2 regions of the Shewanella sp. Koi 1 genome follow, and region 1 is predicted to be linked to the other one. Evidence: predicted binding sites of a transcription regulator. Region 1 holds the regulator's gene; the other holds the start of a gene.

The links. Region 1 encodes ArgR, which controls arginine synthesis, uptake and breakdown. Its sites were predicted from a motif close to ANTGAATANNTATTCANT; they were not measured.
Region 2: a site for ArgR is predicted at 2,238-2,255, ahead of ACUZ8J_RS15680 (YjiH family protein). Genes of this name have one in related genera too.

What each region holds. Positions count from the first base shown of each region.
Region 1 is NZ_JBREJM010000001.1:757,274-761,680, forward strand. Features, by position in the region: gene ACUZ8J_RS03445 (Dyp-type peroxidase) at 1-380, shown strand, start outside; gene ACUZ8J_RS03450 (LysR substrate-binding domain-containing protein) at 445-1,347, opposite strand; gene ACUZ8J_RS03455 (NAD(P)-dependent oxidoreductase) at 1,451-2,083, shown strand; gene argR (transcriptional regulator ArgR) at 2,309-2,779, opposite strand; gene mdh (malate dehydrogenase) at 3,070-4,005, shown strand; gene ACUZ8J_RS03470 (thiol-disulfide oxidoreductase DCC family protein) at 4,085-4,407, opposite strand, start outside.
Region 2 is NZ_JBREJM010000001.1:3,543,076-3,547,482, forward strand. Features, by position in the region: gene ACUZ8J_RS15670 (U32 family peptidase) at 11-883, shown strand; partial or broken gene ACUZ8J_RS15675 (hypothetical protein) at 926-1,632, opposite strand; gene ACUZ8J_RS15680 (YjiH family protein) at 2,337-3,695, shown strand; gene ACUZ8J_RS15685 (DMP19 family protein) at 4,195-4,407, opposite strand, start outside.

The DNA.
Region 1 (4,407 bases):
CCCACAACTTGAGTAAGTGGCATAGATTACCGCTTAAAAAGCAAGAAGATATTATTGGTCGCACCAAGCAAGACAACATTGAATACGAGTCGGAAGATAAGCCATTAACTAGCCATATCAAGCGGGTAAACCTCAAGGATGACAACGGCAAGTCGATTGAGATTTTGCGCCAGAGCATGCCTTACGGTTCGCTCAAGGAGCAGGGGTTGATGTTTATTTCAACCTGCCGTACGCCAGAGCACTTCGAGAAGATGCTCCATAGCATGGTGTTTGGCGATGGTGCGGGTAATCACGACCACCTGATGCACTTCACCAGTGCATTGACGGGCTCTTCTTTCTTCGCCCCAAGCTTAGATTTTTTGATGCAGTTCGATAATTAAGCCTGCGTAAAATCTTAGATAACGCACTGAGCCTTAAAGCCTCAGTGCGTTTTTGTTTGTGGCCTTAACTTGATGCTGTCCACTTACTGAGATCCTGCTGCCATTGCTGGGCGGTAAAATCGATAAAGGCGCGCACCAGCGCTTGTTGATAACTGCGGGAGAGATACACAGCCCAAAGGGTTTGCCCTGGCGCCGTGTATTCGGGGAGCACTTCTTGTAGTTGGCCGCTGGCCAGATAGGGATTGGCTAAGTCGCAGGGCAAGTAGGCAATCCCATGCCCGCGCAATGCGGCGCTGACTAGCACTCCCATTTCATTTGCCATCAGATTCCCCATAGGTTTAATCAGCTCACTCTGTTGCTCCTTGAGGAGCTGCCAATGTTGCTGCGAACTATGGATAAGGCAATTATGGCTGAGCAAATCGTTAGGGACGGTTAGCGGCTCCGCTTGAGCCAAGTAACTGGGCGCGGCGCACAGCACGGCATCTATGTTCATCAGTTTGCGGGCAATCAAATTCTCATCGGGCTGCTCGGTATAGCGCAGTGCAACGTCCACCCGCTCATCCACTAATTGAGCAAAACTGTCCGACATTAACAGCTGAATATTGACCTTAGGGTGTAATTTTATAAAGCGATCGACCACATCAAACAGACTGTGTTGCCCAAGTCCGACGGGCGTGGCAATACGAATACTGCCAACTAATTCGGTGTTATGACTATGGGCGCGGCTTTCCATTGCGGCGACTTCGCTCAGCACTCGCTGACAATATTGCAGGGCTTCTTCACCCTGTAGAGTGAGGCTCACGCTGCGGGTCGTGCGGTGCAGTAAACGTAAACTCAGCCACTGCTCAATTTCTTGAATATGACGTGAAACCTGGAGGCGACTCAGATCGAGGTGTTCTGCGGCCTTAGTAAAGCTGCCACAGTTGGCCACTTCGATAAAGCTACGCATGGCGGCGATTTTATCCATTAGTATCTCAATCTGAAACAATGATGCTCATTTATCGATATTTATCACGTGAAGTGTCGCAAGTAAACTGGTCTCAATTTAAATCAGTAGCGAGACTTATCAAATGAAAATTGCAGTATTAGGTGCATCAGGTTGGATTGGCGGAACCATTTTTAACGAGGCGCTGAGCCGTGGTCATGACGTGGTTGCCTTAGTGCGTGACCCAAGCAAGCTTGGCGAAACAGCGGCAGAAGTGCGTAGTGTCGACCTGACTCAGCCATTGAAAGCCGACACATTTGCAGGTGTCGATGTAGTGATTGCCGCAGTGGGTGCGCGCGCCGAGCAGAACCATGGCATAGTCGCGAAGACGGTCAATAATCTGTTAGCCGTGTTGCCACAGGCAAAAGTGCCTCGCCTACTTTGGGTCGGTGGTGCAGGTAGTTTAGAAGTCGCGCCGGGAGTGACCTTAGTGTCTACGCCAGATTTCCCGCCCGCCTATAAGGATGAAGCCTTGGCTCAAGGTGAAGCTTTGAAGGCATTTCGCGCCGCTAGCACCAATGTTAACTGGACTTTTGTTAGCCCAGCGGCAGAAATCTACCCAGGTGCCAGTGAAGGCCCATACCGTTTAGGTGGCGATAGCTTCTTTACCGATGCGAATGGCCAGAGCAAGATTTCTGTGGCCGACTACGCCAAAGCGATGCTCGATGAAGCAGAAAAAGCGGCGCATCTTAATCAAAGGATCAGTGTGGCCTACTAAGGCTGACGATCTTAGAACTACGGGCTAAAGTCGACGAACTAAGGTTTGTGAACTCAGGTTTGTAAGCTTGGGGTGACGAGTGTTTGTTCTCGGTGTGCGTCATCCAAACCAACAGATAGGTCTTGTGCTGTAACGTAATCGGGACACCAGCCCTGAAACGAGGGCAATGTTGGACTGAAAAGCGTACAGATAAAACAGAACAGGTCAGCAAGCTGACCTGTTTTTTTATTCTGCGTAGTTGAATAAAGATTTGATGGTTTCCAAGGTATCGGCGATATCTTGGATGCTGGATGGACAGATAAAGATAGTGTCGTCTCCGGCAATGGTCCCCAAAATCCCTTCTGGTTTACCGATGGAATCCAATAAACGGGCAATTAATTGCGCGGCGCCAGGGCTGGTGCGAACGACAATCATGGCTTGGTTATGGTCAACATCGAGTACTAAGTTCTTTAACGGGCTGCCAGCGGTAGGCACGCCGAGTTCGGCGGGTAAGCAATAAACCATCTCCTGCTTAGCGTTACGGGTGCGTACGGCACCGAACTTGCTCAGCATCCGAGACACTTTCGATTGGTTAATATTGCTAAAGCCTTCTGCTTGTAAAGCGGCGACAATTTCACTCTGGGAGCCAAAGCGCTCCTCTTTTAAAATCGCCTTAAAAATTCTAACAAGGTCATCCTGATTCTTGGTCGTTTGCATAGTCTTATTCTTTATTCAAAAAAACAGGCGTATTTTGAATAGTTTTGGTCAAAGTGTCAACAAATAACCATTATGACTGAATAAAAATGCAATTTATGGATGGCTAGATAGCCGTATTGTCGGTATTGATATTGAACTAGAGTAAATATTCAACATTGGAATGCTCAGTTTCGCTAAAACTTTGTCTCCACGACTAAGGGATAATTGAAATTAACGTGACATTCCAGTAATGTGACGCCAACGGAAATTAGATCCATGTCACACATATCCGAGAAATAACGGAGATAACTATGAAAGTTGCTGTACTTGGTGCTGCTGGTGGTATCGGCCAGGCTCTCGCCCTACTGTTAAAAACTCAATTACCTGCGGGTTCTAAACTGTCTCTATACGATATCGCACCGGTTACTCCGGGTGTTGCGGTTGACTTGAGCCACATCCCTACTGCGGTAGAAATCAAAGGTTTTGCTGGTGAAGATCCAACGCCTGCACTGGAAGGTGCTGACGTTGTTCTAATTTCTGCTGGTGTTGCGCGTAAGCCTGGTATGGATCGTTCAGATCTGTTCAACATCAACGCAGGTATCGTTCGTAACCTGATCGAAAAAGTGGCTGTGACTTGCCCTAAAGCGTTAGTGGGTATCATCACTAACCCAGTAAACACTACTGTTGCTATCGCGGCTGAAGTGTTGAAGAAAGCGGGTGTTTACGACAAGAACCGTCTGTTCGGTGTGACTACTCTGGACGTTATCCGTTCTGAAACTTTCATCGCTGAATTAAAAGGCTTAAACGTTGCTGACGTTAAAGTGAACGTTATCGGCGGCCACAGCGGTGTGACTATTCTGCCATTACTGTCTCAAGTTGAAGGCGTGACTTTCTCTGATGAAGAAGTGGCTTCTCTGACCAAGCGTATCCAAAACGCAGGTACTGAAGTGGTTGAAGCTAAAGCCGGTGGCGGAAGCGCGACTCTGTCTATGGGTCAAGCGGCTTGCCGTTTCGGTATGTCTCTGGTTCGTGGTCTGCAAGGCGAAGCTAACATCGTTGAATGTGCTTACGTTGACGGCGGTAGCGAGCACGCTGAATTCTTCGCTCAACCAGTGCTGTTAGGCAAAAACGGTATCGAAAAAGTACTGCCTTACGGTGAAGTGAGCGCATTCGAAGCTAGCGCCCGTGATTCTATGTTAGATACGCTGAAAGGCGATATCAAACTAGGCGTTGATTTCGTTAAGTAATCCATCTGGATTATCAAAAAACGGAGCACAATGGCTCCGTTTTTTTATGGGCTAAATGTGAGTATTTACTTGAGGTTCGTTACTTAGGTAGTTGGCATTGATTGTCGCAGCGCGCCTTGCCCGTCAGTAAGTAAGAGATGCGGTATCTGTGCTTGGCAAATCTCAGGTAGCACCAGTCCGCGATAGGTTTGATAAGAGGCAGCCGTAGCATCTGCACCCAAGGGCGTGTACCCGTTAATCCCCAAGCTTTGCAGGTGACATCGAGCCCAAGCAAAATCTCCCCCGACGCCGTTTCACCATGCAGAATGGTATTGGCGTACTCTTTATCGATATAGCCGAATCGAGCGCCAAAATGCTCGGCATTAAGATCCACAAGTTCGATGCGATCATCGGGATCGCGCG
Region 2 (4,407 bases), 2.8 Mb from region 1:
AGAAACGATTATGAAAATTTCCCTCGGCCCACTGCTCTATTGCTGGGAAAAACAACAGGTCATCGACTTTTACCAGCAAGTGGCCAACAGTCAGATCCCGTTAGTGTATTTGGGTGAAGCCGTTTGTAGCCGTCGACGCGAACTCAAGTTTGGCGACTATCTCGAACTGGCCAAAATGCTCAAATCTGCGGGTAAAGAGGTGGTGCTGTCTACGCTCGCCCTTATCGAAGCACCCTCTGAATACACTGAGCTTAAACGTCAGGTCGACAATGGCGAATTTAGCATTGAGGCCAACGATATGGCGGCCGTGTATCTCGCCAAGGAGCACAAGCTGCCCTTTGTCTGCGGCGCCAGCATCAATAACTACAACCGCGCCAGTTTAGATATTTTGCAGCGCTTTGGTATGCAGCGCTTTGTGATGCCAGTTGAACTGTCGAAGACTTGGCTAAGCCAAGTGATAGAAAACAAGCCTGCATTCGAAGTCGAAGTGCTTGGCCATGGCTATTTGCCACTCGCCCACTCTGCGCGCTGCTTTACCGCTAGGCATCAACACTTGTCGAAGGACAGCTGCGAAACCGTTTGCCGCCAATACAGCAAGGGCTTACTGGCACAGACGCAAGAGGCGCAACCTTTGCTCAGGTTAAACGGCATCCAAACCCAGTCGGCCAGCTGTGTCGATTTACGCAGCGAAATCAATGAAATGATAAAGATGGGCGTCGATGTGTTTCGGGTTTCGCCCAGCAGCTTAGCCTGTATCACTAAGGCCGATGCGCTGGTCGAGGCGTTAACTAGCGAGGCAACGGATGCTCAGTTTCCTCTTAGCGATGAGCACTGTAACGGTTACTGGTTTGGCGAGGCGGGACTGAAATCCTTAGGCTACTGAAATCCTTAAGCTGATGGCATGATGGGCTATCAGCTTAATCACTCACTCGGGAGCTGGCTCCTGAGCGAGTGACTGTGGAGTAAGCAGTAGCGCCGCCGTCCAACTTAATAAACTCCCAAGCGCAATCCACTCTAACAATGCAGGCCACCATAAATCGGGCCTTGGCAATTGCAGCACCATTTCTTGATAGAAGGGCCTGTCCCCCTCGGTTAAGCCCAGCTCTAATAGGGGGGCGTAGAGAAAGGTCATCATGCTCAGCAATACCACAAGCGCTAACAATAGCGTCCAAGGTTGTCGCCTTTGTGAATTAAGGCCAGCCCACATCAGATAACAGATGGCACTCGAACTGCCGAAGTAGAAAAACCATTTCAGGGCGAGGATATGCAGATGATACACATTGACCGGAAACAAACCCACGCAGGCCAAGGCTAAAAACGTTAGCGCCAGCGCGCAGTAAAAGGGATAGCCCCAAAAACCACTTACGGTTTGCAAGGATGAAAGGCAATAAAACACAATGCTTAAACTGCCAAAAAACAAGCCACCATTGAGCACCACAGCAAGAGCGGAATGCCCATAGGTCCCCAATTCACTCAAGGTATGATTCAAAAAGTTGAAGGCTGAGTCTCGGTCTGATCGAAGCCTAACACCGCCACGCCTATCCCGAGCAATAATCCAAAAATACCAAGAAAACCAAACTTAGTGGCGAGCGAAAAACCTCTTGTCGCGACATTCATTTTTGTAACAGTCATGGATAATTTAGCTAAACAAAAGTAGTACTAACTTACATGGAATTGAAAAGAATTAAAGCGGCGTTCATCCTCTTTAGGAGAAATATTTTATTTCACCACTATTTACGCTTATTTAGTCACTTGCGCGCAGCGCCCGCCCTTAGTCAATATTCAATTTAAAATATGCAAATACCGACTCAAAACCGCATAAAAATGCACAATCCATTCAGCAACACTGAGATTATTGTCGGCGATAACGTCGCGGTTACAATTCGCGTTAACGGCTTCACATTGTATGGAGAGCGACAGAAGCTCTAATCGCATTAACGGATAAATAAACCGCAAAAGCGGAATATTCGAAGAATCTAAGGGAAAATTTTGTACAAAATCCCCCATCGCCGCTAACAACACCAAGAATAAAACAACTCGATAAATCCGCTGCAACACCAAGATTTAATTGCATGATTTAGTTATCAAAACATCTAGCTTACGCTAAACATCCACTAAGATAAGCATTCAGGAATGGCCCAAATAACTATGCTATTTTGCTGCTTATCTCAAACAAATTTCCGAATCGTTTTACATAGCGGCGCTAAGCGAGTAATCTTCCCCCTTCTCGATTTTGAGTTGAATGAAAATGCACCTAACATCCGCCTAACATGCGGCTTTGAGGGGCAATTTGTTCAAGTTTATTTGTGCGACTCGTACTTTTAAGGTGTACACCATTGGCTACTGAACATAAAAACCGCAACATTAAGACGATACTCACCTTTATCGTCCCTTCGCTGATCGGTCTGCTGCTGTTTATGACCCCTATCAGCTACAACGATGCGATTACTATTCCCATCGCAATCATCTCTAAAGCACTGCAAAGCGTGTTAAGCGATGTATTAACCTTAATCGTGACTGTGATTGTTGTCGCCATGGCCTTGGCCTCTGTGCTGACGAAGTTACTCAAACCTAAGTTTGTGCTGAACAATCACTTTCTCAATGGTTTACTCAACATCAGCCCACTCTGGCTTGCAACGCGTGTCGTCGGCGCCGTCTTTATCGTGCTGACCTACTTTGGCATTGGCCCCGAAGCCATTAACTCTTCAAGCACTGGCGCCTTAGTACTGAACGACCTGTTACCCGTACTCTTCTCAGTGTTTATCTTCGCCGGTATGTTACTGCCGCTGCTGTTAAACTTCGGTCTATTAGAGCTATTTGGCACCCTGCTGACCAAGGTCATGCGCCCAGTATTTAACCTGCCAGGTCGCAGCGCCATCGACTGTATGGCCTCTTGGTTAGGTGATGGTAGCGTTGGGATTTTGCTGACCAGCAAGCAATACGAAGCGCGTTTTTACACCCAAAGGGAAGCCGCGGTTATCGGTACCACCTTCTCGGCGGTGTCAATTACCTTCAGCTTAGTGGTGATCTCGCAGGTGAAGTTGGAGCAAATGTTTGTGCCCTTCTACCTGACCGTATGTTTAGCGGGTTTTGCGGCGGCCGTAATTGTGCCTAAGCTGCCACCACTGTCGTGGAAAAAAGATAACTATATCGACGATACGCCACGTCAACCCGACGATGAGATGATCCCCGCTGGACACGGCGCACTCTCTTGGGGCTTTGATAAAGCACTCGAGAAAGCTGCCAGTGCTGGTGGTGTGAAAGCCGTTTTAAATGAAGGCGTTAAAAACGTTATCGATATGGTATTTGGCATTATCCCAGTGGTAATGGCCATTGGTACCACTGCGCTGATCATCGCCGAGCATACGCCAATCTTCAATTACTTAGGTATGCCGTTTATTCCATTACTGGAACTGCTGCATATCCCAGAAGCGACCGAAGCCTCTAAAACTATCGTTGTCGGCTTTGCCGATATGTTTATCCCATCGATTTTAGCTAGCTCTATCGAATCGGATATGACCCGCTTTGTGATTGCCGCCTTATCAGTAACCCAACTAATTTACATGAGTGAAGTGGGCGCGCTGCTGATTGGCAGTAAGATCCCAGTGAACTTTGTTGAGCTATTCGTCGTGTTCGTACTGCGCACCTTAGTGACTCTGCCAGTGATTGCCGGCGTGGCTCACCTGCTGTTCTAAGCACGACATCGGCTTTAAATATCAAGGGGAGTCAGATTTAACTGACTCCCCTTTTTTATACTCATTCAAACACAAACTCATACACGAACAGGCAGTTTTGATTACTTCGTTGAGTGTGGGTTAGTCGTACAAACTCCACTCGCCACCATATAACTCAGTTTTACAGGAAGTCATTTAGAATTTCTGGATACTACTGCTGAAGGATAAAGTTTGGCCGTTTAATTCTTTAAGTGCTGTCTTTTGGTGAGCCATGGCATTCTCTCACGCCCCGTCAATGGGCGACGGTCGTCTCGCTAATTGCCATGGCTCACCTGTTTAGCATCGGCGAAACCTGTTTGTTTTAAAGAAGATGGTGACTCGTTTTGGGACATTAAAGCATGTCAGGACATCAACTGTATCAGGTGAATTTCGGATAAAAATTTCTATGGGTTAATGCCCGCGTAATGTGCTGGTTTGAAGCACTAGCGGAAAATCCGCCCATTATGCGTTTGTTATGTATTTACTTCGCCACATAAGCATCAAGCATTTCATAAAAGTTTTCCGAATACTCGTAAAACTCTGAATCTAGCTCTCCGAGCTTACCCATCTTTGAGTCTTCATCTATTTTTAAATGGTTTTGTCTTTCAAAGCGAGATTCCGGTAACTTACCATTGAAAGCCACATCTATAGCTCGTTGGAGCAATGAGGCAGTTTTAGTGGCACCTATATTATT